2 regions of the Streptomyces sp. CA-179760 genome follow, and region 1 is predicted to be linked to the other one. Evidence: riboswitches for the same ligand, from Rfam matches in the RefSeq annotation. Region 1 holds a riboswitch; the other holds the start of a gene.
What was found. A riboswitch is a leader RNA that binds a small molecule or an ion and turns the genes downstream of it on or off. The one in region 1 is predicted to bind glycine.
Positions count from the first base shown of each region.

Region 2: it holds a riboswitch for glycine, as region 1 does, so the genes downstream of both, gcvP (aminomethyl-transferring glycine dehydrogenase) here and gcvT (glycine cleavage system aminomethyltransferase GcvT) in region 1, are expected to answer to the same signal.

Region 1 is NZ_JBNJLZ010000001.1:6,749,528-6,764,924, reverse strand. It holds gene ACQEV8_RS30920 (alpha/beta hydrolase) at 1-155, shown strand, start outside; gene ACQEV8_RS30915 (trimeric intracellular cation channel family protein) at 46-738, opposite strand; gene ACQEV8_RS30910 (ABC transporter ATP-binding protein) at 785-1,903, opposite strand; gene ACQEV8_RS30905 (ABC transporter ATP-binding protein) at 1,918-3,000, opposite strand; gene ACQEV8_RS30900 (ABC transporter permease) at 2,997-4,007, opposite strand; gene ACQEV8_RS30895 (ABC transporter substrate-binding protein) at 4,098-5,864, opposite strand; gene ACQEV8_RS30890 (ABC transporter permease) at 5,873-6,871, opposite strand; gene ACQEV8_RS30885 (enhanced serine sensitivity protein SseB C-terminal domain-containing protein) at 7,201-8,001, opposite strand; gene ACQEV8_RS30880 (enhanced serine sensitivity protein SseB) at 8,164-8,952, opposite strand; gene ACQEV8_RS30875 (AAA family ATPase) at 9,568-10,236, opposite strand; glycine riboswitch at 10,419-10,519, shown strand; glycine riboswitch at 10,521-10,648, shown strand; partial or broken gene gcvT (glycine cleavage system aminomethyltransferase GcvT) at 10,759-11,822, shown strand; gene gcvH (glycine cleavage system protein GcvH) at 11,947-12,324, shown strand; gene glyA (serine hydroxymethyltransferase) at 12,339-13,616, shown strand; gene ACQEV8_RS30855 (L-serine ammonia-lyase) at 13,700-15,082, shown strand; gene ACQEV8_RS30850 (MFS transporter) at 15,187-15,397, shown strand, end outside.
Region 2 is NZ_JBNJLZ010000001.1:1,678,100-1,693,496, forward strand. It holds gene ACQEV8_RS07395 (amino acid transporter) at 1-1,386, shown strand, start outside; partial or broken gene ACQEV8_RS07400 (TOBE domain-containing protein) at 1,573-1,667, shown strand; partial or broken gene ACQEV8_RS07405 (molybdate ABC transporter permease subunit) at 1,805-2,145, shown strand; gene ACQEV8_RS07410 (TOBE domain-containing protein) at 2,326-2,745, shown strand; gene gcvP (aminomethyl-transferring glycine dehydrogenase) at 2,820-5,705, opposite strand; glycine riboswitch at 5,882-5,977, opposite strand; gene ACQEV8_RS07420 (PRC-barrel domain-containing protein) at 6,091-6,465, shown strand; gene ACQEV8_RS07425 (DNA polymerase IV) at 6,483-7,889, opposite strand; gene ACQEV8_RS07430 (MerR family transcriptional regulator) at 8,024-8,707, opposite strand; gene ACQEV8_RS07435 (bifunctional nuclease family protein) at 9,021-9,494, opposite strand; gene ftsR (transcriptional regulator FtsR) at 9,580-10,320, opposite strand; gene ACQEV8_RS07445 (zinc-ribbon and FHA domain-containing protein) at 10,375-11,322, opposite strand; gene ACQEV8_RS07450 (DUF881 domain-containing protein) at 11,384-12,322, opposite strand; gene ACQEV8_RS07455 (small basic family protein) at 12,328-12,660, opposite strand; gene ACQEV8_RS07460 (DUF881 domain-containing protein) at 12,657-13,568, opposite strand; gene ACQEV8_RS07465 (sugar phosphate nucleotidyltransferase) at 13,667-15,397, opposite strand, start outside.

The DNA of each region.
Region 1 (15,397 bases):
TCCCGGCGTTCCGCTGGCTGACGGAGATGACGGGCCGCCGCCCCGTCACGGCAGGAGGGGCTGTTCCTCCTCGCTCACCGTCGACCGCCGGTGCCATGCCCGCGGAGCTCGCCAGTGGTATCGCATCGCGAGCAGCCTCAGCACGAAGGCGGTGATCACCGCGAGGGCGCTGGTCAGCGGGGACAGGGCGCCGTAGTGGATGCACAGCACGATCATCGTGGCACCGACGATCGCCGGGACCGCGTACAGGTCGCGGTCCCAGCGCAGCAGTGAGGGCACCTCGTTGGCGAGCACGTCCCGCAGCACTCCCCCGCCCACGGCGGTGGCGAGGCCCAGACAGGCGGAGGCGGTCAGGCCGAGCCCGTACTCGTACGCCTTCGTCGTCCCGGCGACGCAGAACAGTCCGAGGCCGGCCGCGTCGAAGACGTTCACGGCGACCTGGATGCGTTCCACATGGGGGTGCAGGAAGAAGACCAGGAGGGTGGCGAGCAGCGGGGTGAGGAAGTACCCCAGGTCCGTGAAGGCGGCGGGCGGTACGGCCCCGATGACCAGATCACGGAAGAGACCGCCGCCCAGCGCGGTGACCTCGGCGAGGACGGCCATGCCGAACACGTCGAAGTTCTTGCGGACGGCCAGCAGGGCGCCGGAGATCGCGAAGACGAAGATGCCGATCAGCTCGAGCGAGTGCTGGACGGACGGGGTGAAGAGTTCCTGGAGCACCCGAACATTTTTACCCATGGCCGAGCCCCCGCCCCCAGGTGCGGGGGCGGGGGCTCGGGCGGGATCACTTCTCGACGGCCGTCGTGGGGTTCTCCGCGGCGGCTTCGTGAGCCGAGGAGAGCAGCTTGGTGTCCTGCGGCTGCTGGTCCTCGAAGTTCTCCGGGTGGTGGCAGGCGACGCGCTGCCCGGCCCGCAGCTCCTTGAGCGGCGGCTCCGTCGTCTTGCACATCTCGGTCGCCTTCCAGCACCGGGTGTGGAAGCGGCAGCCGCTCGGCGGGGAGATCGGCGAGGGCACGTCGCCCTTGAGCAGGATGCGCTCGCTCTTGGCGCCCCGGCGCTTCGGATCCGGTACCGGCACGGCCGACAGCAGGGCCTTGGAATACGGGTGCATCGGCGACTTGTAGAGCTGGTCGCGCTCGGCCAGCTCGACGATCTTGCCGAGGTACATCACCGCGATCCGGTCCGAGACATGCCGGACGACAGACAGGTCGTGCGCGATGATCACGTACGTCAGGCCCAGTTCCTCCTGGAGGTCGTCCAGCAGGTTCACCACCTGCGCCTGGATCGACACGTCCAGCGCGGAGACCGGCTCGTCCGCCACGACCAGCTTGGGGTTGAGCGCGAGCGCGCGGGCGATGCCGATGCGCTGGCGCTGGCCGCCGGAGAACTCGTGCGGATAGCGGTTGTAGTGCTCGGGGTTGAGGCCGACCACCGACAGCAGCCGCTGGACCTCCTTCTTCACCCCGCCCTCGGGCTCGACCCCCTGGAGCCTGAAGGGGGCGCCGACGATCGTGCCGATCGTGTGCCGGGGGTTCAGCGAGGAGTAGGGGTCCTGGAAGATCATCTGCACGTCACGGCGCATCGGGCGCAGATCGCTCGTGCCGAGGTGCGTGATGTCCTTGCCCTCGAACTCGACCGTGCCGCCGGTCGGTTCCAGCAGCCGGGTGATCAGCCGGCCCATGGTGGACTTGCCGCAGCCCGACTCGCCCACGACACCGAGCGTCTCGCCCTTGCGGACCTCGAAGTCGATGCCGTCGACGGCGCGCACCGCGCCGGTCTGCCGCTGGAGCAGGCCCTTGCGGATCGGGAAGTGCTTCTGCAGGCCGGTCACCTTCAGCAGGACCTCGCCGGCGGCGGCGGAGTCCTTGGTGAGGGTGGCCCCGCTGGTGTCCGGTTTGCTCACCGGTTTCTCGTCGCTCACAGCTTCGGCGCAATCTCTTCGGTCCAGATACGCTCCCGCTGCTCCTGGGTCATGTGGCAGGCGGCCCAGTGTCCGCCGCCGACCTCGGTCAGCTCGGGGCGGACCGTGCGGGTGACGTTGTCCTTCGGGAGGTCCGCGTACGGGCAGCGCGGGTTGAAGGCGCAGCCGGACGGGAGGTTGATGAGGGAGGGCGGTGCGCCCTTGATCGGGATGAGCCGGTCGGTCTCCTCCCGGTCCATGCGCGGCATCGAGCCGAGCAGACCCCAGGTGTAGGGGTGCCGGGGCTCGGAGAACACGGCCTCCGCGGAACCGCGCTCCACGCACCGGCCGCCGTACATGACCAGCAGGTCGTCGGCCATCTCGGCGACCACGCCCAGGTCGTGGGTGATCATGATGACCGCGGAGCCGAACTCCTTCTGCAGATCATGGATGAGATCGAGGATCTGCGCCTGCACGGTGACGTCCAGGGCGGTGGTCGGCTCGTCGGCGATGAGCAGCTCGGGGTTGTTCACCAGCGCCATGGCGATCATCGCGCGCTGGCGCATACCGCCGGAGAACTCGTGCGGGTAGCCGTCCACGCGCTTGGCGGGCTCGGGGATGCCGACCCGGTCGAGCATGTCGATCGCCCGCTGCTTGGCGGCCTTCTTGCTGACGTCGTGGTGGACCCGGTACGCCTCGACGATCTGCTGCCCGACCGAGTAGTAGGGGTGCATCGCCGACAGCGGGTCCTGGAAGATCATGGCCATCTTCCGGCCCCGCAGCCGCCGCACCGCGTCCGGATCGGCCGCGATCAGCTCCTGGCCGTCCAGCCACACCTCGCCGGAGACCTTGGCACGCGCCGAGCGGTGCAGGCCCATCAGTCCGAGGGAGGTGACGGACTTGCCGGAGCCGGACTCGCCCACGATGCCCAGGGTCTTGCCCTTGCGCACGTCGAAACTGACACCGTCCACCGACTTGACCAGACCGTCGTCCGTGTCGAAATGGATGCGCAGATCCCGTACGGACAGGAACACGTCGTCCGCGGTGGACGGGGCGACGGGGTCCGGTTCGCCGAGCGCGGCTTTGTCGAGCTTGCTCACGAGTACCTCACCCGGGGGTCGATGGCGGCGTTCACCAGGTCGACGATCAGATTGCAGAAGACGATGAAGAACGCGGCGACCATGGTCACACCCATGATGATGGGCAGGTCGTTCTGCTGGATGGACTGGATGGCGTAGGCCCCGATGCCCTGCAGCGAGAAGACCGTCTCGGTGAGCACAGCGCTGCCGACCAGAAGACCGAAGTCCATACCGAAGATCGTGACGATCGGGGTCAGCGCGGAGCGCAGGCCGTGCTTCGCGACGACCGTGGTCTCCTTCAGCCCCTTGGCCCTGGCCGTTCTGATGTAGTCCTCGCCCATCGTCTCCAGCATGCCCGCCCGGGTGAGCCGGGCGTAGAGAGCGGAGAAGAGGAAGGCGAGGCTGACCCAGGGCAGGATCAGGTGCCAGGCCCATTCCGCGGGGTTCTCGGTGAACGGGACGTAGTCGACGCTGTCCCAGATGGGGATCTCGTACACGAAGAGCGCGAGCAGGATCTGGCCGGTGAAGAAGATCGGGAGCGAGACGCCGGAGAGGGCGATGAACATGGCGATGCGGTCGATGGGCTTGCCCTTGCGCAGCGCGGAGATCACACCCGTCGTCACACCGAAGACCACCCAGATCACCGCGGCGCCGACGGCCAGCGAGAAGGAGACGGGGATCCGCTCCTGCAGCTGGGGCCACACCTCGACGTGATTCTTGAACGAGTACCCGAAGCAGGGTGCGCTGCAGTGCGTCGCGTCGGGACCGAACTTGTAGTCGGCGCCGATCACGATGCCCTTGATGAAGTCCCAGTACTGGACGTAGACCGGCTGGTCCAGGCCGAGATTCTGCTTGATCGCGGCGACGGACTCGGGGTTCGCGTCCTTGCCGACGTACTGGGTGGCCAACTGGTCGGCCGTCTGGCCCCCGAGACGGGGCACCAGGAAGAAGATGGCGAAAGTGACTGCGCTGACCACCAGCAGCAACAGCACCGCGCCCATGACGCGTCGGAGGATGTACGCAGCCACAGCTGTACGGCCCCGGGTGGCCGCGGCGGGATCATCCGCCGCGGCCACCCGGTGCCTTCACCTGCCTTTCGAAAGGATCCGGCCCGCTGGTTACTTCGAGGAGCTCATCAGCAGGTAGTCGTACATACCGAGGTAGGCCTGCGTCACCGTGACATTGGCCGCGGACGTGGGCCTGAGCAGCAGGTTCTTGCGGTAGATGACAGGAACGACCGAGGCGTTGTCGAGCACCATCTTGTCGATGTCGCCCCAGGCCTTGGTGCGGGCCGCGTCGTCGGTGTTGGCGATCGCGTCCGTCAGGGCCTTGTTGATCTTCGGGTCGTCCAGCTCCATCAGGTTGTTGCCGCCCGAGGGCTTGATGGCCGCACCGTTGATGATCTGGTCGAGGAAGCCGTAGCCGGTCGGCCAGTCGGCGCCCCACGCCATCGAGAGCATGCCGAGCTTGTTGTCGTGGACGTAGCTCGGGACACCGGCGAAGTTGGAGAAGTACTTGCCGGAGGGGAACTGCTTGATCTCGACGTTGATGCCGATCTTCTTCAGCGACGCCTGGACGGCCGTGGCCTGCGCGACCTCGGCGGGCCGGTCGGAACGGGCCGTCAGGATCGTGTTGAAGCCGTTCGGCTTGCCGCACGCCTTCAGCGCCGCCTTGGCCTTGGCCACGTCACCCTTGTGACCCTCGGTCGCGTAGGTGTCGAACTTGGTGTAGCCGTTCACCGACGGCGGCAGCAGCGTGGTCGCCACGTCACCCTTCGGCGAACCGCCCATGGCGTCGAGCACCGACTGCTTGTCGAGGCCCCACTGCACGGCCTTGCGGCAGTCGGCGTTGTCGAACGGCTTCACGTTCACGTTCAGCGCGATGTACTGCGTCGCGCCGGCGTACGAGCTGTCCGTCTGGTTGGCGTACTTGCCGCGCAGCACCTTCGGCTGGGTCTGCGGCTGCACACCCGTGCCGGCCGCGTCAGCCGTGATCTTGTCGGAGAGCAGGTCGTTGTCGACCGTGACCGGGTTGACCTTGAACTTGATCGTGACCTTGTCCGGCAGAGCCTTGCGGACCGGGTCCGTCTTCGCGTCCCACTGCGGGTTGCGCACGAGGGTGGCGCCGCGGCCCTCCTCGTAGGACTGGAACTGGTACGGGCCCGTGGACTGGATGGCCTGCACGTACTTCGCACCGGTGTCCTTCGACTGCTGCACCGGGGCCGTCTGCGAGAACGTCGCCAGGTAGTCGAAGTCGGCGAACGGCTGCTTCAGCTTGAAGACGATCGTCTGGTCGTCCGGCGTCTCGATGGACTTGATGCCCTCGGCGGACTTGTCCTTGTACGGGCCCTTGTACTTGTCGCCGCCGTCCAGGTACGCCTTGAAGTACGTCGGGCCGTTGGACAGCGCCTCGGGCGCGAAGTTGGAACGCTCGATGGCGTACTTCACGTCCTTGGACGTCACCGGGGTGCCGTCCTGGAACTTCACACCCGTACGCAGCTTGTACGTCCAGGTCTTGGCGTCCGTGCTGGACTTGCCGAGGCCCTCGGCGAGGTCCGGCACGACCTCCAGGCCTTCCTTGCCCGCCGCCGGTTTGAACGTGGTGAGCGTTCTGCCGTAGAGGCGGGAGAAGTTCTGCACCCAGCCGTAGTACGTGTTGCCCGGGTCGAGGGAGTCCGGCACGTCCGAGTGCTCGTACGCGACCGTCCCGCCCTTCTTGCTCGACTCGTTGACGATCGAGTTCAGCGCGGCGTCCTTCTTGCCGTTGCCTCCCCCGTCGTTGTCGTCACCTCCGCCGCCGCACGCGGCAGCACCCAGCGACAGCGCCAGGACCGACGCAACGCCGGCGGTCACCCTTCTCGTCTTCACCTGAGGAAGCCCCCTCATTCGATGGATCACTTGCTGCGAGGGTCGAGGGCGTCACGCAGCCCGTCACCCAGCAGGTTGAAGGCCAGGACGGTGATGAAGATCGCCAGTCCGGGCACGAACATGTACTGCGGATCAGCCGTGTAGAGATCCACAGCGTTGCTGAGCATGCCGCCCCAGGAGGCCTGCGGCGGAGCGATACCGACACCGAGGAAGCTCAGCGCGGCCTCGAACAGGATGTTCGTCGGGATGATCAGCGTCGAGTAGACGAGGATCGGCGCGACGAGGTTGGGGAGCAGTTCCCGGAACAGGACGTACGGGCCGCGCGCTCCGAGGCTGGTGGCCGCCTCGATGAACTCCCGCTTGCGCAGGGTCATGGTCTGCGCCCGCACGATGCGGCCGATGTACGGCCAGCTGAAGAAGCCGATCACGAAGATCAGCACGCAGATGCGCAGGGACAGGCCGTCGAGACCGAAGAAGCCGTCCTGCACCGATGCCGAGATCGAGATGGCGAACAGCAGCAGCGGGAACGCCAGGAAGGTGTCCATCATCCGGCTGATGACGCTGTCGATCCAGCCGCCGTAGTACCCGGCGACGACACCGAGCACGGTGCCGATGCACACGGACAGCAGCGTGGCGCCGCCCGCGACCAGCAGGGAGACCCAGGAGCCGTCGATGATGCGGGCGAGCATGTCCCGGCCGTACTGCGGGTCCACGCCTAGCGGGTGGTCCCAGCTCATGCCGCCCCAGCCACCCTTGGGCGCGAGCAGCGCCGGGTCGATGAGGTCCTGGTTGAACTTGTTGGGATCGAGGTTGAAGATCCACTGGATCGGCTTGGAGAACACCGCCAGCAGCGTGAGCAGGATGACGACGACGCCTCCCGCCATCGCCACCTTGTCCCGCTTGAAGCGCATCCAGGCGATCTGAGTGAGCGAGCGCCCCTCGATCTGGCTCTTCTTGACCCCGGCGAGCACGGCCTCGGGCTGTGCTCCGGCTTCCGCCCCGGTGGTCTCGATCGGTGCGGTCACGGTGCGATTGACCCCTCTCGGGTCGGCGATCGCCGACCCCCTGGCTGCCGCTGTAGCGGTTTTGTTTGTCTCGTACACGAGACCGACCCGGCCCGTGTCTTGCGGGGAGTCTTCAACGCTTTGGCGATCTGTTGCCAGACTTGGCGATGAAAGGATGCGTAAACGTGATGCTGTCTGCGAGGTTCCGTTATCCGGACAACGGGTAACAGGGGTCGGACGCGCCGCGACAGGGGCATACTAGGACAACGTTACCCTTTTCACCCTTATCTACGCGCGGAGAGTTGAGCGGTCGTCGCGTTCCGGAACAGCTTCGCGGGCCCCGGGGCGGGTCAGTACCTGCCCTGGGGAGGGGGGTATCCGTAGCCCGAGGCCGGGGCCTGGACGGGGGCGGTGGCGTGGGCCTCACGGTCGTAGAACGGGCGTGCGCCGGCGCGCAGCCACATGGCGACCGGGTCGTGCTCGTCGGACATCGCGACGGTCGACACGGGGAGCCCGTCCGGTACGGCGCCGAGGGACTGCTGCATCATCGCGCGCACCGAATCCACGGCCGGCGGCGAGGTGTCGTAGACGTCGAGTCCGATGGCCAGATACGGCGCCCCGAGCGCGGGTTGCACCCAGGCGCGGCGCAGCGAGCGGACGGCCGGGGTGCGGTGGGCGTTCTGCGCGAGCAGGGCGTAGAACTGCGGGATCTCGATGGCGGGTTCGGACAGCCGCAGGGGTCCGGCGGGCTGGCGGTCCAGGCCCGTGGCGATCCGGCGCAGGTCGAGCCAGGGGATGCCGACGCCGCCACCGGGGGCGTGTGGGTTGAGCCAGAGGCCGTAGTGGTCGGGGTAGAGGGCGCGGGCCACGTCGATGCCGTCGACGACCTCGTAACTGCGGTTCCAGCCGCTGGCCGAGAGTTCCTGTGCGGAGGTCACACAGGGGGCGTAGCCGTGGCCCTCGACCTCCATGTTTCCGTACTGGGCGTCGGGGGATCCGGCCTGGCCCTGCCACAGGAGCATCCAGATCTGGCCGCTGTGGGGGGTCGCGAGCGCGCGCAGGAGGGCCTCATAGGCGTCATAACGCCCGGGCGTGACCTGGCGCAGCATGTGCTCGACCTGTCCGGCCGCGGCCGTGCCGCTCGCGCTCACCTTTACCGCCCCTTCGTACAACGCCTCGACCGTGACCTAGCTTAAGCCCGCGCAGGTGCCCGGGGCTTGGTGCCGCCCTGCGGGTGCGGGCCGCATGTGGTTCTCGCGCCCACGCGGCGGAGCCGCATGGTGTCACAGCCCCGCGCCCCTGAAGTATCCGGCCTACCGCTGGTAGAAAGGCCGGACCCTGTCCTTCATCCACGCGCCCACCGGGTCCTCCGCGACGTCCAGGAGCACCAGGTTGACCGGCCAGGGGGCCGGGGCGTCGGTGACGGCGCGGGTGAGGGCGTCCAGGGGCAGGGCGCGCAGGTCGCCTTCCCACTGGGAGAGTTCGACGCCGACGAACATCACCGGGTCGGCGGTCTCGATCGCGGCGAGGCAGCGGCGGGCGGTGACGACGACGCCGATCGCCTCGAACTCCGCGGAGGCGGCGGCGAGGAAGTCCACCGGGTCGTCCTGCCAGTCGGGCTCGAAGAGGCGGACCCGGCCGCCGCTCGCGGGGCCGTCCAGCGGGGTCCTGCCGGCCCGGCACAGCTCGGCGACGGCGGGCGGCGGGAGCGGGATGCCGACGACGCCGCCCGGGTTGACGGCCATCCCCGCGTGCGGGGGCAGACCGCGGGCGAACTCCACGGCGGGGGCGATGGTGTACGACATGTGCGAGCCGACGACCTGGCGGAACTGCTCCTCGGAGCTGAACACCGGCACGAACGCCTGGCCGTCGATCTCGATGCCGGGGAGGTCGAGGGGGCCGCTCTGCGGGCCGCCGCCGCTGGGCAGCGGGATCCACACGAAGCTGCGGCCGAGCACCTCGACGATCCGCCCGCCGGCCGAGGGGCCGGCGCCGAGGGAGGCCGAGAGCACCTCCTCCAGCTCGTTGCCGGGCCATCCGCCGTGCGGGTGGGTCTGCGTCTGCGCCGGGAAGTCCGCGGAGAAGTCCGCCGGGAAGTCCATCTGCCTACCGCCTGCCTGAAACCACTGCTGTGGCTCAAAGGCTAGCGGCTCGGGAAGGGCGGGCTGCCACCCCGTGAACCGCGGCGGGGGGCGCGGGCGGCCGAACGGCGCTTCCGGGCTCGCCGAACGCGGACGCCTGCCCCATACACACGGTCCGCCGACGGCAGACGCCACGGGCCCGAGCTTCCGGGCGCGCCGGCAGCAGACGCCTGCCGCGTGCACACGGCTCAGACCGCAAGCGGACGAGCCGCATGCCCGGCGCAAACGACCGCGTGGATGCCTGTCCTGTACACACGGTTCGCCGGCGGCAGCGCCGTGGACCGTGCTTCCGGGCTCACCGACCGCCGAAGCGGGCCCGCTGCACGGGGCCGCACGCGGAAGGCCCAACTCGCGGGCGCGCGCCCGCCCCATGCGCACAGCGGGGCCGCAGACGGACGGCCCGTGCTTCCCGGACGCCCGACCGCGGATGCCGCCCGCCCCCTGAACACGGCTCGCGAACCCCGGACGCCCGCCCTTGTGGAACGTGGCTTGCCAACCCCGGACGCCTGTCCGTGAACCGCGGCTCCCCCGTCGCGGACAGTCGGTCCGTGAGGGCCCGCCCACGGGCCGGGGCCGTCAGCCCGCGAACCCGATGCGGTGGAGGGTGTTCGCCGCGTCGCGGTCGGCGAGGACCGCCGAGCCGCAGCCGGTGGGCAGTTCGCCCCGTTCGACCTCGCGGAGCAGGCGGGTGGTGGCCGCGCGGTGGCGCAGGAACGCGTACCGCGAGACGCCTCGGCCGCGGTCGCGCTGGCCGGCCAGGGCCTGTTCGGGGGCGACGTCGAGCATCAGCAGATGGAGCGTGCCGCCCCGGCGGCGGGCCTCGCGGGCGAGCCAGCGGCGGACCCAGGCCTGTGTGCCGCAGTCGTGCACGACGACGCCCTCGCCGGTGCGCAGGGCGCGGCGCAGCCCGGCGTAGTGGGCGAGGCGGACGAGCGGGCGGTAGACCGCGTACGGCAGGGCGCGCGGCATACGGCGGTCCCAGTGGTCGCGGGTGTCCTGGGAGTCGATGCGCCGACCCGGCACGGTGCGCCGCATCAGCGTGGACTTGCCGCTGCCGGGCAGGCCCGTGACCACGACGATGTCCCGGGAGCCGAACAGCAGCGCGTGCGGGCCGCGGCCGGGCCGCTCGCGCAGATCGCGGACGACCGGCACCGGCTGCGGGCCGCAGACCGCGCGCACCGGAGCGGCCGGCTGCTCGGGCAGCGCGATGCCCGACGTCGTGGCGTACGCGGTGGTCCTGTTCACCGTGATCGTCCTCCCCTGGGGCCAGGTACGGAGTCCCATGCCCGCCGAGTGTAAAGAGAAGGTAATGCCCGATGTCTCTGGTTTTAGTCCTCTTCCTGCAACAGCCCTGCTACAGGGTGGTCCCCCTGCCACCCCGCGACGATGCGTGCAATGATGTGCGCGCCAACTGCATACCGGCCGTTTGAATCCGCGCGGGAGAGTCCCCAGCACCGTCCGACGCTGGGGCGCCGAAGGAGCAAGTCCCTCCCTTGAATCTCTCAGGCCCCGTTACCGCGCGGGCGAGGCACATCTGAAAAGCGGGCCGCAGCCCTCTCCGGAGTCCGGGGAAGCGGCGTGGCCCCACCCAAGGTGCAAGCCGTTGACCCGCGCGGTCATGGCGAACCTCTCAGGTTCCGATGACAGATGGGGAGGAACGACCTCGCCCGTCATGCCTTATGCCTTGGGAGACGACCGACCGTGAGCAGTACAGGAGAACTCCGCCACACCGCGCTCGATGCCGTGCATCGTTCGCTCGGCGCGACGATGACCGACTTCGCCGGCTGGGACATGCCCCTGCGCTACGGCTCCGAGCGCGACGAGCACAACGCCGTGCGTACGCAGGCCGGGCTGTTCGACCTCTCCCACATGGGCGAGATCACCGTCACGGGCCCGGGGGCCACCGCCCTCCTCGACCACGCGCTGGTCGGCAACATCGGCGGGGTCAAGCCCGGCCGCGCCCGCTACACCATGATCTGCCAGGCGGACGGCGGCATCCTCGACGACCTGATCGTCTACCGGCTGGCCGAGACCGAGGCCCCCGAGTTCATGGTCGTCGCCAACGCCTCCAACGCCCAGGTGGTCCTGGACGCACTGGTGGAACGTTCCGCCGGCTTCGACGCCGAGGTGCGCGACGACCGGGACGCCTACGCGCTGCTCGCCGTACAGGGCCCACAGTCCCGGGGATCCTGAAGTCCCTCACCGACGCCGACCTCGACGGCCTGAAGTACTACGCCGGCCTGCCCGGCACGGTCGCGGGCGTCCCGGCCCTCATCGCCCGCACCGGATACACCGGCGAGGACGGCTTCGAGCTGTTCGTGAAGCCGGAGCACGCCGTCGAGCTGTGGCAGGCCCTCACCAAGGCGGGCGAGGGCGCCGGCCTGGTCCCGTGCGGGCTGTCCTGCCGCGACACGCTGCGCCTCGAGGCGGGCATGCCGCTGTACGGGCACGAGCTGAGCACCTCCCTGACGCCCTTCGACGCCGGGCTCGGCCGGGTGGTGAAGTTCGAGAAGGAGGGCGACTTCGTGGGCCGCGAGGCCCTGACCGAGGCCGCCGCACGCGCCGAGCAGAACCCGCCCCGCATCCTGGTCGGCCTCGTCGCCGAGGGCCGTAGGGTCCCGCGCGCCGGGTACCCGGTCGTCACCGGCGGCGAGGTGATCGGCGAGGTCACCTCCGGCGCCCCCTCCCCCACGCTCGGCAAGCCGATCGCGATGGCGTACGTCGACCCCGCGCACGCGGCGGCCGGCACTCCCGGTGTGGCCGTGGACATCCGGGGCAGTCACGAGCCGTACGAGGTCGTGGCGCTGCCGTTCTACAAGCGCCAGAAGTAGACACTGGCCAAGCGCCAGAAGCAGACACCGGCCGCGGGCCGCCACCGCGGTCCCGGGCGTCTCACCCCCGCTCACCAGCGGTCCCCTTCATCAGCACTCCCGCGCGTACAGGAGAATCCAGGCCATGAGCAACCCCAAAGAGCTGCGGTACAGCAAGGAGCACGAGTGGCTGTCGGGCGCCGAGGACGGCGTCTCGACGATCGGCATCACCGAGCACGCGGCGAACGCGCTCGGCGACGTCGTCTTCGTCCAGCTCCCGGAGGTCGGTGCCGCCCTGTCCGCGGGCGAGACCTGCGGCGAGCTGGAGTCGACCAAGTCCGTGTCCGACCTCTACTCCCCGGTCTCCGGCGAGGTCACCGAGGTCAACGAGGACGTGGTGAACGACCCGTCGCTGGTGAACTCGGCCCCCTTCGAGGGCGGCTGGCTGTTCAAGGTGCGCGTCACGGACGAGCCGGGCGACCTGCTCTCCGCCGACGAGTACACCGCGTTCTCCGCCGGCTGAGAGGTCGTAGCCGTATGTCCGTCCTGAACACGTCCCTGCACGAGTTCGACCCGGCCGTGGCCGCCGCGGTCGACGCCGAGCTGCACCGGCAGCAGTCCACGCTCGAGATGATCGCCTCGGAGAACTTCGCCCCGGTCGCGGTCATGGAGGCGCAGGGCTCGGTCCTGACCAACAAGTACGCCGAGGGCTACCCGGGCCGCCGCTACTACGGCGGCTGTGAGCACGTCGACGTGGTCGAGCAGATCGCGATCGACCGCGTCAAGGAGCTGTTCGGCGCCGAGCACGCCAACGTCCAGCCGCACTCCGGTGCCCAGGCCAACGCCGCCGCGATGTTCGCGCTGCTCAAGCCGGGCGACACCATCATGGGTCTGAACCTCGCGCACGGCGGGCACCTGACCCACGGCATGAAGATCAACTTCTCCGGCAAGCTCTACGACGTCGTCGCCTACCACGTGGGCGACGACGGCCGGGTCGACATGGCCGAGGTGGAGCGGCTGGCGAAGGAGTCCCGGCCGAAGCTGATCGTCGCGGGCTGGTCGGCCTACCCGCGGCAGCTGGACTTCGCCGAGTTCCGCAGGATCGCGGACGAGGTCGGGGCGTACCTGATGGTCGACATGGCGCACTTCGCCGGGCTGGTGGCGGCGGGGCTGCACCCGAACCCCGTTCCGCACGCGCACGTGGTGACCACGACCACCCACAAGACGCTGGGCGGCCCGCGCGGCGGTGTGATCCTCTCCACGGCCGAACTCGCCAAGAAGATCAACTCCGCTGTCTTCCCCGGTCAGCAGGGCGGCCCGCTGGAGCATGTGATCGCGGCCAAGGCGGTCTCGTTCAAGGTCGCCGCCTCCGAGGACTTCAAGGAGCGCCAGCGCCGTACGCTGGAGGGTGCCCGCATCCTGGCCGAGCGTCTGGTGAAGGACGACGTCCGGGCCGTGGGCGTGGACGTGCTGTCCGGCGGCACGGACGTGCACCTCGTCCTGGTCGACCTGCGCCACTCGGAGCTGGACGGACAGCAGGCCGAGGACCGCCTCCATGAGGTGGGCATCACGGTCAACCGCAACGCGATCCCGAACGACCCGCGTCCGCCGATGGTGACGTCCGGTCTGCGGATCGGCACGCCGGCCCTGGCGACCCGGGGCTTCGAGAGCGAGGACTTCGCGGAGGTCGCGGACGTCATCGCCGAGACGCTGAAGGCGCCTTCTCCCTTCGGGGCCGCCGACGCGGACGCCCTCAAGGCCCGTGTGAAGGCCCTGGCCGACCGGCACCCGCTGTACGCAGGCCTCAACAAGTAACGAAGAAACCTTCAGGGCGCCGCGCCCGCCACGCGGTCGCGGCGCCCGGCCCCACTGCACCACCCCCGTAGTCAGGAGTTCCCGTGGCCATCTCGGTCTTCGACCTGTTCTCGATCGGCATCGGCCCGTCCAGCTCCCACACGGTCGGCCCGATGCGCGCGGCCGGCCTGTTCGCCCGGCGGCTGCGCAACGAGGAGCTGCTGGAGTCGGTCGCCTCGGTCCGTGCCGAGCTGTACGGCTCCCTCGGCGCCACCGGCCACGGCCACGGCACGCCCAAGGCGGTCCTGCTCGGCCTGGAGGGCGACTCGCCGCGCACGGTCGACGTGGAGAAGGCCGACGACCGGGTGGACGCGATCAAGACCGACGGCCGGCTGAATCTGCTGGGCGAGCACGAAATCGCGTTCTCCTTCGACGACGACATGGTCCTGCACCGCCGCAAGACCCTCCCGTACCACGCCAACGGCATGACCCTGTGGGCGTACGACGCCTCGGGCGCGGAGCTGCTGACGAAGACCTACTACTCGGTCGGCGGCGGCTTCGTCGTCGACGAGGAGGCCGTCGGCGCGGACCGCATCAAACTCGACGACACCGCGCTGAAGTACCCCTTCCGCACGGGCGACGAGTTGTTGCGACTGGCGCAGGAGACGGGCCTGTCCATCTCGGCCCTGATGCTGGAGAACGAGCGCGCCTGGCGCACCGAGGAGGAGATCCGGGCCGGTCTGCTGGAGATCTGGCGGGTGATGGAGTCGTGTGTGGCACGCGGCATGTCCCGCGAGGGCATCCTGCCGGGCGGTCTCAAGGTGCGCCGCCGCGCCGCGAACACCGCGCGAAAGCTCCGCTCCGAGGGCGACCCGAAGGCCCTCGCCATGGAGTGGATCACCCTCTACGCGATGGCGGTCAACGAGGAGAACGCGGCCGGCGGCCGGGTCGTCACCGCCCCCACCAACGGCGCGGCCGGCATCATCCCCGCGGTGCTGCACTACTACGTCAACTTCGGGGCGGGCTCTGCCTCCGAAGGAGAAAAGGAAGAGGCCGTGGTCCGCTTCCTGCTCGCCGCGGGCGCGATCGGCATGCTGTTCAAGGAGAACGCCTCCATCTCCGGTGCCGAGGTCGGCTGCCAGGGCGAGGTCGGCTCCGCCTGCTCGATGGCCGCGGGCGCCCTGGCCGAGGTCCTCGGCGGTTCCCCGGAGCAGGTCGAGAACGCCGCCGAGATCGGGATGGAACACAACCTGGGCCTCACCTGCGACCCGGTCGGCGGCCTGGTCCAGATCCCGTGCATCGAACGCAACGGCATGGCCGCGGTCAAGGCCGTCACCGCCGCCCGCATGGCCCTGCGCGGCGACGGTTCCCACAAGGTCTCCCTCGACAAGGTCATCAAGACGATGAAGGACACCGGGGCGGACATGTCGGTGAAGTACAAGGAGACGGCCCGGGGCGGGCTGGCGGTGAACATCATCGAGTGTTAGGTCCGGCCCCGGCTCCCAGTCTCACCATGCGAGAAGCTTATACCGAAAAACAAGACGGCTGACATCGTTGCAGGGCCCATGTTTCAAGCGTGAAAGACCGAGCGATGCCCGCACCAGCCACCGGTTCAGCCCCTACGCCCGTCAACCCGCGGTCCCGCGTCCTCGTCGCCAGCCTCATGGGCACGACGATCGAGTTCTACGACTTCTACATCTACGCGACCGCCGCGGTGCTCGTCTTCCCCCAGCTCTTCTTCCCGAGCAGCGACCCGACCACCGCGCTGCTGTCGTCCTTCGCGGTCTTCGGCGCCGCGATGG
Region 2 (15,397 bases), 5.1 Mb from region 1:
GTCGCCCTGGTAGGCGCCTATCTCGCGCTGAACGCGGTCGTGGTGGTCGTCGGCCTCTACCACGTGATCACCGCCGGTCATGTGGTCACCGACTGGTCCAGCGCCCTCACCACTCAGCACAGCAACATATTCGTCATGATCGGCGTCGCCCTGCTGGTCTTCCCGAAGCTGGCCCTCGGCCTGTCCGGATTCGAGACCGGCGTCGCCGTGATGCCCCACGTCAAGGGCGACGAGGGCGACACGGAGGACAACCCGAAGGGCCGCATCCGGGACACGAAGAAGCTGCTCACCACGGCCGCTCTCATCATGAGCGTCTTCCTGATCACGACCAGCTTCATCACCACCCTCCTCATCCCCGAGAAGGAGTTCGAACCGGGCGGCCCGGCCAACGGACGCGCACTGGCCTATCTGGCCCACGACTACCTGGGCAACACCTTCGGCACCGTCTACGACGCCTCGACGATCGCCATCCTGTGGTTCGCCGGCGCCTCCGCGATGGCCGGCCTGCTCAACCTGATGCCGCGCTACCTCCCCCGCTACGGCATGGCCCCGCACTGGGCCCGCGCCGTACGGCCCATGGTCATCGTCTTCACCCTGATCGCCTTCCTGGTGACCTGGATCTTCGACGCCGACGTCAACGCCCAGGGCGGCGCCTACGCCACCGGTGTCCTCGTCCTCATCAGCTCCGCCGCGATCGCGGTGACCATCGCCGCCCGCAAGGCCCGGCAACGGAACTGGACCATCGGCTTCGCGGTCATCTCCGTGGTGTTCCTCTACACGACCGTGCTCAACGTCATCGAGCGCCCGGACGGCGTCAAGATCGGCGCCTGTTTCATCGCCGGGATCATCCTGGTCTCCCTGCTGTCGCGACTGGCCCGGGCGTTCGAGCTGCGCGTGACCAGCGTGTCGCTGGACGGCATGGCGGAGCGCTTCGTCCGGGACATGGCCAGCCGCAGGATGCGGTTCATCGCCAACGAGCCCGACCGGCGCGACATCGCGGAGTACCGCGACAAGATCGAGCAGATCCGGCAGGACAACGACGTGCCCGGGCAGGAGGACTTCATCTTCGTCGAGGTGACGGTCACCGACCCGTCGGAGTTCGAGGCGAGCCTGACCGTACGCGGCGAGGTGCTGCACGGCCGCTACCGTGTTCTGACCCTGGAGTCCTCCTCCGTCCCCAACGCGCTGGCCGCCCTGTTGCTGCACACCCGCGACCTGACCGGCTGCACGCCGCACATCTACTTCGAGTGGACCGAGGGCGGTCCCTTCACCAACCTCCTGCGCTTCTTCCTGTTCGGCCAGGGCGAGGTCGCCCCGGTGACCCGCGAGGTCCTGCGCGAGGCGGAACGCGACCGGAAGCGGCGGCCGCGGGTGCACGTCGGCTGACCGGCCTCAGCAGCTGGATCCTCTCCTGCAAGTCGAGCGTCACCTCGCCGAACGACGAACGGATCTCCCATCGGCCAACCACGCACCCACCGTTCCCCTTCCCCGCCCCTATCGTGACCGGCATGCAGTCCTACACGATCGGCCAGGCAGCACGATTGCTCGGCGTGAGCCCGGACACCGCCCGGCGTCTCCCTGCTCACCCGCGAGGCCGTCGAGGAGCTGGGGCTGGAGGTCGGCATGGAGGCCACGGCCCGCGTGAGTCGACGAACGTCCACATCGACCCGCGCCTGAAGCCCGTACGTAAGAACACACATACACACCGATACGGCCACTCACCCTCGCTCATGCGAACTGACAGGAGATCCCTCCCTCGCATATGCGTCAGCACGATCGACGTACCGGATGGGCCCGGCGGGGGACGCTGCCACTGGTGCTGCCACCGGTCGTGGGCGGTGTGGCCCTGCTGCTGGCCTTCGGGCGCAACGGCGTGATCGGGCAGTGGCTCGACTCCTGGTTCGGGATCACCCTGCCCTTCACCACGGCTGGTGTGGTCCTCGCCGAGACCTTCGTGGCGGTGCCGTTCCTCGTGATCAGCGTGGAGGGCACCCTGCGGGCCGCCGACCCGCGCTTCGAGGATGCTGCCACCACCCTGGGCGCCTCCCACTTCACCGCGTTCCGCCGGGTCACCCTGCCTCTGATCGCGCCGGACACGCGGCCGGTGCCGTGCTGGCCTGGGCCCGGGCGCTCGGCAAGTTCGGCGAGTTCGGCGAGTTCGGCGAGTTCGGCGAGTTCGGCGAGTTCGGCGAGTTCGGCGAGTTCGGCGAGTTCGGCGCGACGATCACTCGATCTGCACCCCGGGGCACCGGTCTGGGCGACGGCCAAGGCGACGTATACGCACACATGCCCGGCATACGGTACTCTCCGGGCTACCGTGCACCCATGAGCCTGAGCATCCGCAACCAGCTCCCCGGCACCGTCACCGCCGTCACGCCGGGCGAGGCCATGGCGACGGTCAGGGTCCGCCTCACCGGCGGCCAGGACCTCACCGCCGCGATCACCCGCGAGGCCGCCGACGACCTCGGTCTCACATCGGGCACCGCCGTGCGCGCCCTGGTGAAGTCGACGGAGGTCGCGCTGGCCACGGCCCCCGTCGAGGGCCTGTCCATCCGCAACCGCCTCCCCGGCACGGTCACGGGCATCACGGCCGGTGACGCGATGGCCTCCGTCCGGATCACCGTCGAAGCCGGCGAACTGACGGCGGCGATCACCAAGGACGCCGCGGACGATCTCCACCTGTCGGCCGGAACCCCGGTCGTCGCCCTGATCAAGTCGACCGAGGTGTCACTCGCGGTCGCATGACGGCAGGGGCGCATGAGGGACATGAGGGAGGGGCCCCGCATCAGCGGAGCCCCTCCCTCTGACCCATCGGTCGATCAGTCCTCGTACGCGTCCAGCGGCGGGCAGGAGCACACCAGGTTCCGGTCGCCGAAGGCCTGGTCGACGCGGCGCACCGGCGGCCAGTACTTGTCGGACGCCGTGACTCCGGCCGGGAAGACGGCCTCCTCACGGCTGTAGGCGTGCCCCCACTCCCCCGCGAGCGCGCCCGCGGTGTGCGGGGCGCCCCGCAGCGGGTTGTCGTCCGCGGGCCACTCACCGGAGCCGACCTTCTCGATCTCCGCGCGGATGGCGATCATCGCCTCGCAGAACCGGTCCAGCTCGGCCAGGTCCTCCGACTCGGTCGGCTCGATCATCAGCGTCCCGGCCACCGGGAACGACATCGTCGGCGCGTGGAAGCCGTAGTCGATCAGCCGCTTGGCGACGTCGTCGACGCTCACGCCGGTCGCCTTGGTCAGCGGCCGCAGGTCGATGATGCACTCGTGCGCGACGAGCCCACCGGGGCCCGTGTAGAGCACCGGGTAGTGCGGCTCCAGCCGCTTGGCGATGTAGTTGGCGCTGAGCACGGCCACCTGCGTGGCACGCTTCAGCCCCTCGCCGCCCATGAGCCGGACGTACGCCCACGAGATCGGCAGGATGCCGGCCGAGCCCCACGGCGCCGCGGAGAGGGGGCCGACCCCGGTCTCCGGGCCCGCCTCGGGCTGCAGCGGATGGTTAGGCAGATACGGCGCGAGGTGTTCACGCACCGCCACCGGACCGACGCCGGGCCCGCCGCCGCCGTGCGGGATGCAGAAGGTCTTGTGCAGGTTCAGGTGCGAGACGTCCCCACCGAAGTGCCCCGGCTTGGCGAGCCCCACGAGCGCGTTGAGGTTGGCCCCGTCGACGTAGACCTGCCCGCCCGCCTCGTGCACCTGCGCGCAGATCTCGGAGACGTGCTCCTCGAACACACCGTGGGTCGAGGGGTACGTGATCATCAGCACCGCCAGCTCGTCACGGTGCTGTTCGATCTTCGCCCGCAGGTCCTCGACGTCGATCTCGCCGTCCTCGGCGGTCTTGACGACGACGACCTTCATGCCAGCCATCACCGCGCTCGCGGCGTTGGTGCCGTGCGCGGACGACGGGATCAGGCACACGGTGCGCTGCTCGTCACCGTTGGCCCGGTGGTACCCGCGTACGGCGAGCAGACCGGCCAGCTCGCCCTGCGACCCGGCGTTCGGCTGGAGGGACACCTTGTCGTACCCGGTGACCTCGGCGAGACGGTCCTCCAGCTCGTGGATGAGCGTCAAGTAGCCCTCGGCCTGCCCGGCGGGCGCGAAGGGGTGCAACTGCCCGAACTCGGGCCAGGTGACCGGCTCCATCTCCGTGGTCGCGTTGAGCTTCATGGTGCAGGAGCCCAGCGGGATCATGCCGCGGTCGAGCGCGTAGTCGCGGTCCGCCAGCCGGCGCAGGTAGCGCAGCATGGCGGTCTCGGAACGGTACTGGTGGAAGACGGGGTGGGTCATGTACTCGTCGGACCGCAGCAGGGCACCCGGAAGCCCGTCCTCCGTTGCGGCGTCCAGCGCCTCCACAACACCCTCGACCCCGAACGCGGCCCATACGGCACGCAGCTGGGCCCGCGTCGTGGTCTCGTCGCAGGAGATCGAGACGTGGTCGGCGTCGACGGGACGCAGGTTGACCCCGTTCCGCTCGGCGGCGGCCAGGACCTCGGCGGCCCGGCCCTCGACACGCACGGTCAGGGTGTCGAAGTAGGCCCCGTGCACGATCTCGACCCCGCCGTTCGCGAGCCCTGCGGCGAGGACCGTGGCGTACCGGTGGGTGCGCCGCGCGATGCTCTTCAGGCCCTCCGGCCCGTGGTAGACGGCGTACATGCCGGCCATCACGGCGAGCAGCACCTGCGCGGTGCAGATGTTGCTGGTGGCCTTCTCGCGACGGATGTGCTGCTCACGCGTCTGCAGCGCCAGCCGGTAGGCCTTGTTCCCGTCGGCGTCCACGGACACTCCGACGAGCCGCCCGGGCAGGCTGCGCGCCATCTTCTCCCCGACGGCCATGTAACCGGCGTGCGGTCCGCCGAAGCCCATCGGCACGCCGAACCGCTGCGTCGTCCCGACCGCGATGTCGGCGCCGAGCTCACCGGGCGACTTCAGCAGGGTCAGCGCGAGCAGATCGGCGGCGACGGTGACGAGCGCCCCGAGCGCGTGCGCCTGGTCGACGACCGGCTTGATGTCCCGTACGGCTCCGGAGGCGCCCGGGTACTGGATCAGCACGCCGTTGATCTCGCGCTCGGCGATCCCGGCCGGGATGCCGTCGCTGAGATCGGCGACGACGACCTCGACACCGGTCGGCTCGGCCCGGGTCTCAATCACGGCGATGGTCTGCGGCAGCGCGTCCGCGTCGACCAGGAACAGGCCCTTCTTGTTCTTGCCCAGACGCCGGGACAGCGCCATGGCCTCGGCCGCAGCGGTGCCCTCGTCGAGCAGAGAGGCGCCGGAGGTCGGCAGTCCGGTCAGGTCGGCGACCATGGTCTGGAAGTTGAGCAGCGCCTCGAGCCGGCCCTGCGAGATCTCCGGCTGGTACGGCGTGTAGGCCGTGTACCAGGACGGGTTCTCCATGACATTGCGCATGACGACCGGCGGCGTGAACGTGCCGTAGTAGCCGAGCCCGATCATGGAGCCGAGGACCTGGTTGCGGTCGGCGAGGGAGCGCAGCTCGGCGATCACCTCGGCCTCGCTGCGGGCGCCCGGAAGGTCCAGCGCCTCGGCGCTCTTGATCACGGCCGGGACAGCCACGGCCGTCAGCTCGTCCAGCGAGCCGTAGCCGACGTGAGCGAGCATCTTGGCGCACGCCTCGTGGTCGGGGCCGATGTGGCGCTGCTCGAAGGGGACTGCCTCTTCGAGTTCGGAGAGCGGAATGCGATGGGCGGTCATATGCGGAGGCCTCCTGGTCTGACACGACCTTCGAGGGGCACCACGGCACGGGTACCCGGACGGCCTCCCCCTCTGTCATGTCAACCTGAGAGCTTCACCGGATCGCCCGAAGGCCTCCGGCTTTCACCGTCGGTGAGAGCGGAAGCCGTGACATCCGCCCTGCTTTCCAGAGTGACCTCGTCCGTGCGGTACGTGGGCCTGAGAGATTCCGGGGAGGATTTGCTCCTTCGGCGCCTCCGATGATGTCTGGAGGACTCTCCCGCACGGGGTCAGCAGCCGTTGTCAGCCTACCAGCGCGGTCGACGCACGAACCTTCGAGTGGCCGCCTCCTCGATTGTGCCGTTTTGTAGTGGTTACGGATGAGTTGCGACCATGTGGAGGGCCCGTGCGAACCGATATCGATCCGCGCAACCTGATCGGCCGCAAGGCGTTCGACCGCAACGGGACCAGGATCGGCACGATCGACGAGGTCTACCTCGACGACGCCACCGCCGTCCCGGAGTGGGCGGCCATACGGACCGGCCTGTTCAGCCGGGACGCCTTCGTCCCCCTCGAACCCAGTGAGCTGATCGACGGCGCCCTCCACGTGCCCTTCGATCGCGCCCTCATCAAGGACGCCCCCGACTTCGGCGTGGGCCGCCACCTCTCTCCCGAGCAGGAACTCCAGCTCTACCACCACTACGGCCTCGACGTCGCCGCCCCTCCCCCGCTGCAGGACCACGACTTCGGCAAACTGGCAGGGAAGGACGAGACGGCCTGAGGCCCCGGGCAAGCCTCCTAAGGGGCGGCGGAGCGCAGCCCCACGCTCCCGGAGTCACCATCCGGCCCATGGCCCCCCTCCGGCTCTCGTAACACCAACGGCAGCGGATCCGCCGGCTCCAGCTCCGGATCGTCGACCCGGAAGGTCCGCACGCGCCCGGGCTCCGAGTCGGGCGTCTCGAACCGTACGGTGACCCGTCCCAGACCGCTGCCCTGCACCCAGCCGTGCCCGAACCCGGCATGCCGCACATCGTGCCCGGCGGGCCACCGCCGCTCGGCCGGCGCGGGCTGCTCCTCGACGACCGGCGTCGCGGCGCGCTCCTCGACGGGACCCTCCGCGACCGCCCGCTCCCCGGCCGCCTGCGCGAACAGGTCCTCCTGCGTGTAGTCGGCGAGCCCGCTGACACCCACGCCGAGCAGCCGCACGCCGCCCGTCGTGTCGACCGAGTCCAGCAGCCTCGCCGCCGCCTCACGGATCACCCCGGGATCGTCCGTCGGACCGCGCAGCGTCTCGGACCGGGTGCGTGTCGAGAAGTCGTACCGCCGCACCTTCAGCACGATGGTCCGCCCGGACAGCCCGGCCCCGCGCAGCCGCCGTACGCAGCGGTCGGCGAGCCGCTGCACCTCCAGCCCGACCCGCAGCCGGTCGTGGATGTCCACGTCGTAGGTGTCCTCGACCGACACCGACTTCGCTTCCCGCTCCGCCACCACGGGCCGGTCGTCCCGCGCCAGGGCCATGGCGTAGAGCCCGTGCCCGTGCGCCTTTCCCAGCAGCCGGACCAGCTCGTCCTCACCCGCTTCGGCGATCTCCTCGACCGTGGTGATCCCGGCCCGCCGCAGATGGTCACCCGTGGCCGGACCGACTCCCGGCAGGGTCCGCACCGACATCGGCCCCAGCATCGCCCGCTCCGTCCCGGGCTCGATCGTCACCAGTCCGTCCGGCTTGGCCTGCTCCGAGGCGATCTTCGCGAGCATCTTGGATGCGGCCAGCCCCACCGACCCCGTGAGCCCCGTGACCGCCCGGATGTCCGCACGCAGCTTCACCCCGGCCAGCCGCGCCGACCGCTCGTCCCAGGCCGCCCCTCCGGCCTCCAGGTCCACGAACGCCTCGTCCAGGCTCAGCGGCTCCACCAGCGGCGACAGCGCCCGCAGCAGCTCCATCACCCGCTCGCTGATCGCCCGGTAGAACCCGAAGCGCGGCACGAGATACGCGGCGTTGGGCGCGAGCCGCCGGGCCTGCGCCATGGGCAACGCCGAGTGCACCCCGAAGACCCGGGCCTCGTACGAGGCGGTCGCGACCACACCCCGCGGCCCGAGTCCGCCCACGACCACGGCCTTTCCGCGCAGACTCGGCTTGGAGGCCTGCTCCACCGAGGCGAAGAAGGCATCCATGTCGAGATGCAGGATCGTGGGCGCGGTTCTCACACCTCCGATGCTGCCCTACGCCACTGACAACGCCGTGCCGAACCATCCCGGTCGCTCCGGGAGACACCGCTCGCGGCCCGGCGCGGAACCGTCCCGCCCACCGCGGCCGCACGCACACCGCACTGTCCAACCCGTCAGACGGCCCGGTTCCGCCGCCGCGCCAGCTCGTCCGCCGGGTTGGGCCCGACCAGGGTCTCCCCGGTGTCGATCCGCTCCCCGTGCAGCTGCGACAGCGCGCCCTCGACGTCCCGCCACACCACACCCACGGCGATCCCGAAGACGCCCTGTCCCCCTTGGAGCAGCGCGTGGACCTCGTCCGGCGAGGTGCACTCGTAGACCGTCGCACCGTCGCTCATCAGCGTCATCCGCTCCAGGTCGCGGAAACCGCGTTCCCTGAGATGCTGGACCGCCGTGCGGATGTTCTGCAGCGACACCCCGGTGTCGAGGAATCGCTTGACGATCTTCAGAACGACGACGTCCCGGAAGCTGTACAGCCGCTGCGTCCCGGACCCGTAGGCAGGGCGCACACTCGGCTCGACGAGACCGGTACGGGCCCAGTAGTCCAGTTGCCGGTAGGTGATACCGGCGGCCGCGCAGGCCGTGGGGCCGCGATAGCCGATCTGCTCGGACGCCATGGACGTCGTCCCTCCGCTGCTCGGCACCACCGACGGTCGCTGCGGAGCATGATCGGCTGAACCATCGGGCTGGGGATACCCTCCGCCCGAGACGAGCCGAGAGCCGGGGGGAGCGTACGGACCGCTCGCCCCGAGACTGCGCTCGGGGCCGCCCCCAGCCGTACCGTCGCCGCTGCTTCTCACGCCGACCTCCGTCCTTGACCTGCCTTCTCGACGGTAGGCAGTCACCCGGGGTGCGTCAACGATCGCCACACTCGCCACGCCGAGTGATAATCACCCTAAGAGTGGTTTCCCGTGCCCCACCGCGGGGAAAGGCTAGCCGAATGCCTTCGGAACGGGCCGTGTGACGCTCTCACTCGCCACCGGCACATGCGGGCAATTCACCCCTCACACATACGACGGCGGCCCTGCCGCGGACTCACCGTCCGCCGGGCCGCCCACGCGTCTCACGACCGCTGCCGCTCCCTGCCGGGCACCACTCACCGGCCTCCGGAGCTCACTGGCTGCTGCTGCCGAAGTCCTCCGGGGAGATCTGGTCGAGGAACTCGCGGAACTTCTCCACCTCGTCCTCCTGCTCGTCCGGAATCGCGATGCCGGCATCGTCGAGCACCGTGTCACTCCCGTAGATCGGCGTCCCGGTCCGCAGGGCCAGCGCTATGGCGTCGGACGGACGGGCGCTCACCTCGACGCCGCTGGCAAAGACCAGTTCCGCGTAGAAGACGCCCTCACGCAGGTCCGTGATACGCACTTCCGTGAGCTCCTGACCGATGGCTTCCAGCACGTCCTTGAACAGGTCGTGGGTCAGCGGCCGCGCGGGAGCCATGCCCTGCTGGGCGAAGGCGATCGCCGTGGCCTCACCCGGCCCGATCCAGATCGGGAGGTAACGGTCGCCTCCCACTTCACGCAGCAGCACGATCGGTTGGTTGGAGGGCATTTCGACCCGGACACCTACGACATCGAGCTCGTTCACACAGCAACCCTAGGCCGTGCCCGGGACGTTTGGGTAGTCGGGCCGGGATCAGGCGCCTGATCCGGCCCTCACGCATCCGGCCGTCTCACGGCAACCGCACCCCGAGCGCCGTCTGCACCAGCGCGGCGTGCAGCTTCACCGTGAGCCCCGCCAGCTCCTTGGTGCGGTCCTCCGCATGAGCCCTGGTCTGCGGGTTCCGGTGCCGCTTCAACGGGGCCACTACCTGGTCCACGAGCCCGGCCTCGCGGTCGGCGGCGGCCTTCATCACCCGCAGATGCCGCGGCTCGATCCCGAACCGCCCCAGCTCGGCGACGAGCGCCGCCACGGTGACCGCCTCCGCCTCATACGCCCCGTCCTCCAGTGGAGTGACCAGCCCGTACGACTCCCACTCCCTGAGCTCTGCCTCGTCCACCCCGGCGGCGGCGAGCAGCTCGTCACGCCCGACCCTGGCAGCCGTGGGCGGCCCCTCGAAGGGCTCAGGCGCGGCATCTCCGTCACGCTGACGGCCCACGGTCGGCAGCGGGACGGCCTCGCCGCGCTCCATGGCCTCCAGGTGCTCGCGAATCACCTTCAGAGGCAGATAGTGGTCCCGCTGCATCCTCAGGACATGCCCGAGGCGCTCGACGTCACGGGCGCTGAACTTGCGATACCCCGAGGGGGTCCGCTGCGGCTCGATGAGCCCCTCCGACTCCAGGAAGCGGATCTTGGAGATGGTGACTTCGGGGAACTCGACGCGCAGCACGTTCAGCACTGTGCCGATGCTCATCAGCCCACTGTCCGTGGCGGCGGCGCCGTGCCCGGCACCGCCGCTCGGTGTATGAAGCATGGACCTTCCCTGACGGACGGACCTTCGCTGGGGTGTCCCGGAGACAGTCCCGGGTCAGTAGCCCCGCTGGCTGGCGTAGAAGACCAGTCGGTACTTGCCGATCTGCACCTCGTCACCGTTGCTCACGGCGACCTGGTCGATCCGCTCGCGGTTCACATACGTGCCGTTCAGGCTGCCCACGTCGGCCACCGTGAACGAGCCGTCCTGACCGCGACGGAACTCCACGTGCCGCCGGGAAACGGTCACGTCGTCCAGGAAGATGTCGCTCTGCGGATGACGGCCGGCCGTGGTCAGATCGCCGTCCAGCAGGAAGCGGCTGCCCGAGTTCGGCCCGCGGCGCACGACCAGGAGCGCGGAACCCAGCGGGAGCGCGTCCACGGCCGCCTGCGCCTCGGGAGACAACGTCGGCGTGGGCGTCTGGCCGGTGGCCTCGGCGTCGTACGCCTCGAGCCCGGAGATGGAGATCGTGGAGGTCGTCTCGGACGGACGCTCCGGTGTCGCACCCGCCCGCAGCGGCGCGCCGCAGTTGGAGCAGAAGCGGCTGTTCTCCGCGTTGCGGTTGCCGCACCTCGTACACACCAGGGCCGACATGGGATCCTCCTGCCGCGGCTGCCCACCGGGAGCATTGGACGCATACGGGTCGGAAAACCCTCCACCCGCACTTGAGGGTTGCCCGAAACCTATGCCGCCGGGCTGCGCAGGGTCAACCGACGGCGCGCCCTGACCTCCGGAAACATCGCCGCCCGGACCGCCGACCTGGTCCCGGAACAGCGGCCGCTGGCCCTCCGCGTCAGGCTGTGCGCGATGACGGGCGGTCGCATTGTCGCTGCCCTCTCGCGGGCTCTTGCCGAACAACTTCGCAAACAACTTCACGGGCGATTCCCCTTGACCGAAACAGACCCGCCCGTGGGGCAGGACGAACCCTGACTGAACACTCTGGCCGACCCGGACATCCTGACAACGTCCGTCTGCACCAGACAGTTTCCACCACGCACCACCCATTCGGTGCGCCGACCCCCCGCAACCTCATGCCCTCGCCGGACGCCGCCCATGCACCGCCGGTTCACTGGGAGGACGACCGAGCGTAGTCAGGCCGCTTCGCTGCTCGCAAGGCGTCGACGATGATCTTGGTCGACCGCTCCACGGTGACGATGGCCTGTTCCTTCTCGAGAGTCTGCACCACGCCTCCGGGGATGTTGAGCGCCGGCTCGAGGTCCTGCGACTTGCCGATGACCTTGAAACGATAGGGCGCGTTGATCTTGTTCCCGTCGACGCTCACACCCTTGCCGGAATCCGTGAGATACGTACCTGCGACGACCCGTACGCCGTTCACCTGGATCGCCTCGGCACCCGCCGCACGCAGTTCCTGGACCGCGTCGAGCAGCATGTCCGACTCGACCGTCCCCTTCGTGTCCTCGATGGTCATGGTGATGCCGGGCCCCTGCGCGGCCACCGTCCCCGCCAGGATGCCGAGTTGCCGCTCCTTCTCCACCGTCTGCTTCCGGGCCTCCTCGGCCTGGTCCGAGCTGTTCTCCAGCTCGTCGCGCTGCTTCTCGAGACCCTGCTTCTCGTCTTCAAGACGCTGGGTACGGTCATCCAGTTCATCGAGGATGCGGACAAGATCTTCCTGGCGCGCACCGCGCAGGGCGCTGTCACTGTCGCTGTTCGAGGCCACCTGCACGGCCAGCCCGAAGCCCAGACCGAACAGCAGCAGCGCGACGATGAGTTGGGCCCGGCTGACCCGCGGCGGCCACAGCCCCTGCACCAGCCGCCGCCGACCGGTCAGCCGCGGCTCGGGCGCCACTTCCGGATCCGGCTCCGGATGGGGCGCCGGCTCAGGGACCTGCTCGGGCTCCGGGGTGTCCTGGGTGGCAGGCTCCGCCGCGGCCACCTCCTGAGGCAGCTCCTCGCGGAGCCGGTTCCCGGACTCGCCGTTCCTGTCGCGCTGCTCCGCTCGCGTGTCGCCGCTCTTCTCAGCGCGCTTCTCGTCGTTCTCGCTCATCGGCCTCACGCCCGGAACACGTGCCGGCGGATCGCCGCGGCATTGGAGAAGATCCGGATACCCAGGACGACCACCACACCGGTGGACAGCTGAGCGCCCACCCCCAGCTTGTCACCCAGGAACACGATCAACGCGGCCACGACCACATTCGACAGGAACGACACCACGAAGACCTTGTCGTCGAAGATGCCGTCGAGCATGGCGCGCAGACCGCCGAAGACGGCGTCCAGCGCCGCCACGACAGCGATCGGCAGATAAGGCTCGACCACCGCCGGAACCTCAGGCCGGACCAACAGGCCGGCCACGACTCCCACGACGAGGCCCAGTACGGCGATCACGATGTGCCCTTCTCGCTTTTCTCAGTGCTCGGCTGTGCTGTACGTACGATCACGCTCGGTGCGGCGGGCAGCCGGAGGTCGTCCTCCGCGGAGATGGCTGTCCTGACTCCGTAGCTCTCCTGGAGCGCGTTCAGATACAACCCGTCCGCGCTGTTCTGGAACCGCGTGCTCAGCCGCTGCCCGTCCCCCACCGCGAGCACCGTGTACGGCGGCACCAGCGGTTTGTTGTCGACCAGTATCGCGTCCCCCGCGGCCCTGATCGCGGACAGCGCCGTCAGCCGCTGCCCGTTGATGGAGACGGCCTCGGCGCCCGACTCCCACAGCCCGTTGACCACGCGCTGCATGTCCCGGTCACGCACCCGGCCGGTGTCCGAGAACCCGGAGGCCTCGCGCGGGTCGCCGTCGCCGCCCGCACCGGTGTCCTTGGCGTCGTTCACCACGAGCTTCACGCCGGGACCGTGCACCGCGGCAGCGCCGGACAGGATGCCCACCAGATCGGACCCGGCGCTGCCACTGTGCTTCAACGCCTCGCGCTGCCGGGCGCTCACGTCCGCACGCAGCTCGTCGACGGAGTCCTCCAGCTTGTCCGCCGTCTCACTCTCCCGGTCGATGCGGTCGACCAGCTCTTCCCGCTCCTTGGCGACGACGGGGGCGGCGACGCGCGCCTGTGCCGCTCCGACGGTCACGATCAGTGCGGCGAGCACCAGGCCCACCGCGAGTCCCAGCTTCGCCCTGAGAGTCTTCGGCATGCCGGCGTCGCCCGCGGCCCTCTTCCGCTCGGCGGCCTCGGCATATCCGTCGTCGAGACTGTGGTCCATGACGTTGGTGAGCAACGACATGGACGCATCCAGGCGCCGGGGCCGCGTCGGTGTGCTCCGAATGGGGGGTTGCTGCGGCATGCCGCACATCGTCGCACGTCGCGGCCACTACCTCCGAACGGCCCCACCGGCGTGCCGGACAGGCCCCGTTGAGGACACTTGTCCGGCACGCACGCGTACAGCCAGTTCTACCGGCCGGCGCTGTCCACGACCGCCGACCACTCGTCCAGCAGTGCCTGGGCAGAGGCGTCGTCCGGCCCCTCGGCCCACAGGTGGGTGACGGCCTCAGCCGGATCGGGCAGCACCATCACCCAGCGCCCGTCGGTCTCGACCACACGCACACCGTCCGTGGTGTCCACGAAGCGGTCTCCGGCCTCCTCGACGACCCGCCGCATCACGAGGCCCTTGACAGCCCAGGGGGTCGCCAGGTCCCGCTTCAGGACGTGCGCCCGGGGGATCCGGGCGTCGATCTGGCTGAGCGTGAGCTGCGTCCGCGCCACCAGCCCGATGAGCCGTACGAAGGCCGCGGTGGCGTCGTACACGCTGCTGAACTCGGGGACGATGAACCCGCCCTTGCCGTCACCGCCGAAGATCGTCCCTTCCTCACCACCGACGCGCGTGAGGTCGTCGGGAGAGGTCGTCGTCCACTCGACCTGGGTCCCGTGGTACGCCGCCACCTGCTCGGCGATCCGGGTCGTGGTCACCGGGAGCGCGACCCTGCCGCTACGCCGCTCGGCGGCAACGAGGTCCAGCATCACGAGCAGCGCCCGGTCGTCCTCGATGATGCGCCCCTTCTCGTCGACGAGGGACAGCCGCTCACCCACCGGGTCGAACCGCACCCCGAAGGCGGCACCGGAGGACGCCACGATCTCCCCGAGACGCACCATCCCCGACCGCCGCATGTCGGCCGTCTCCGTCGGCCTGGACTCGTCCAGACCGGGGTTGATCGTCAGCGAGTCGACACCGAGCTTCCCGAGCAGACTCGGCAGCACGAGTCCCGCGCTGCCGTTGGACGCGTCCACGACGACCTTCAGCCCGGACTCGGAGATACCCGTCGTGTCGACGTTCCGCAGCAACGACCCGGTGTACGAGTCGAAGACGCTGGCCGGGAAATACAGATCCCCGATCTCACCGGGGAACGCCCGCCGGTACTCCTGCCGCGCGAACACCCGGTCCAGCTTCCGCTGGCTGCCCTGCGACAGGTCGGCACCGTTCCCGTCGAAGAACATGATGTCCACGGAGTCCGGCACCCCGGGCGTGGTACGGATCATGATCCCGCCCGCACTGCCCCGCGCGGTCTGCTGCCGGGCCACGGGCAGCGGAACGTTCTCCAGATCCCGTACGTCGATGGCGCTCGCCTGCAACGCGGAGATCACCGCCCGCTTCAGCGCACGGGCGCCACGCGAATGATCCCGGGCCGTGGTGACGGTCGAACCCTTCTTCAGGGTGGTCGCATAGGCACCGGCGAGCCGCACGGCCAGCTCCGGCGTGATCTCGACGTTCAGGATTCCGGACACACCACGGGCTCCGAAGAGGTGCGCCTGTCCCCTGGACTCCCAGATGACCGAGGTGTTGACGAAGGCACCGGCCTCGATGGTCTTGAACGGATAGACCCGCACATTGCCCTGGACGATCGATTCTTCACCGATCAGGCACTCGTCACCGATGACCGCCCCGTCCTCGATCCGCGCCGCGCGCATGATGTCGGTGTTCTTCCCGACCACGCACCCGCGCAGATTGCTGTGCGGCCCCACGTAGACGTTGTCGTGAACGACCGACTTGTGCAGAAAGGCACCACTCTTGACCACCACGTTGGAACCCACGACGGAGTGCTCACGCAGCTCGGCCCCGGCCTCGACCTTGGCGTAGTCCCCGATGTAAAGAGGACCGCGGAGCACGGCGTCGGGATGCACCTCCGC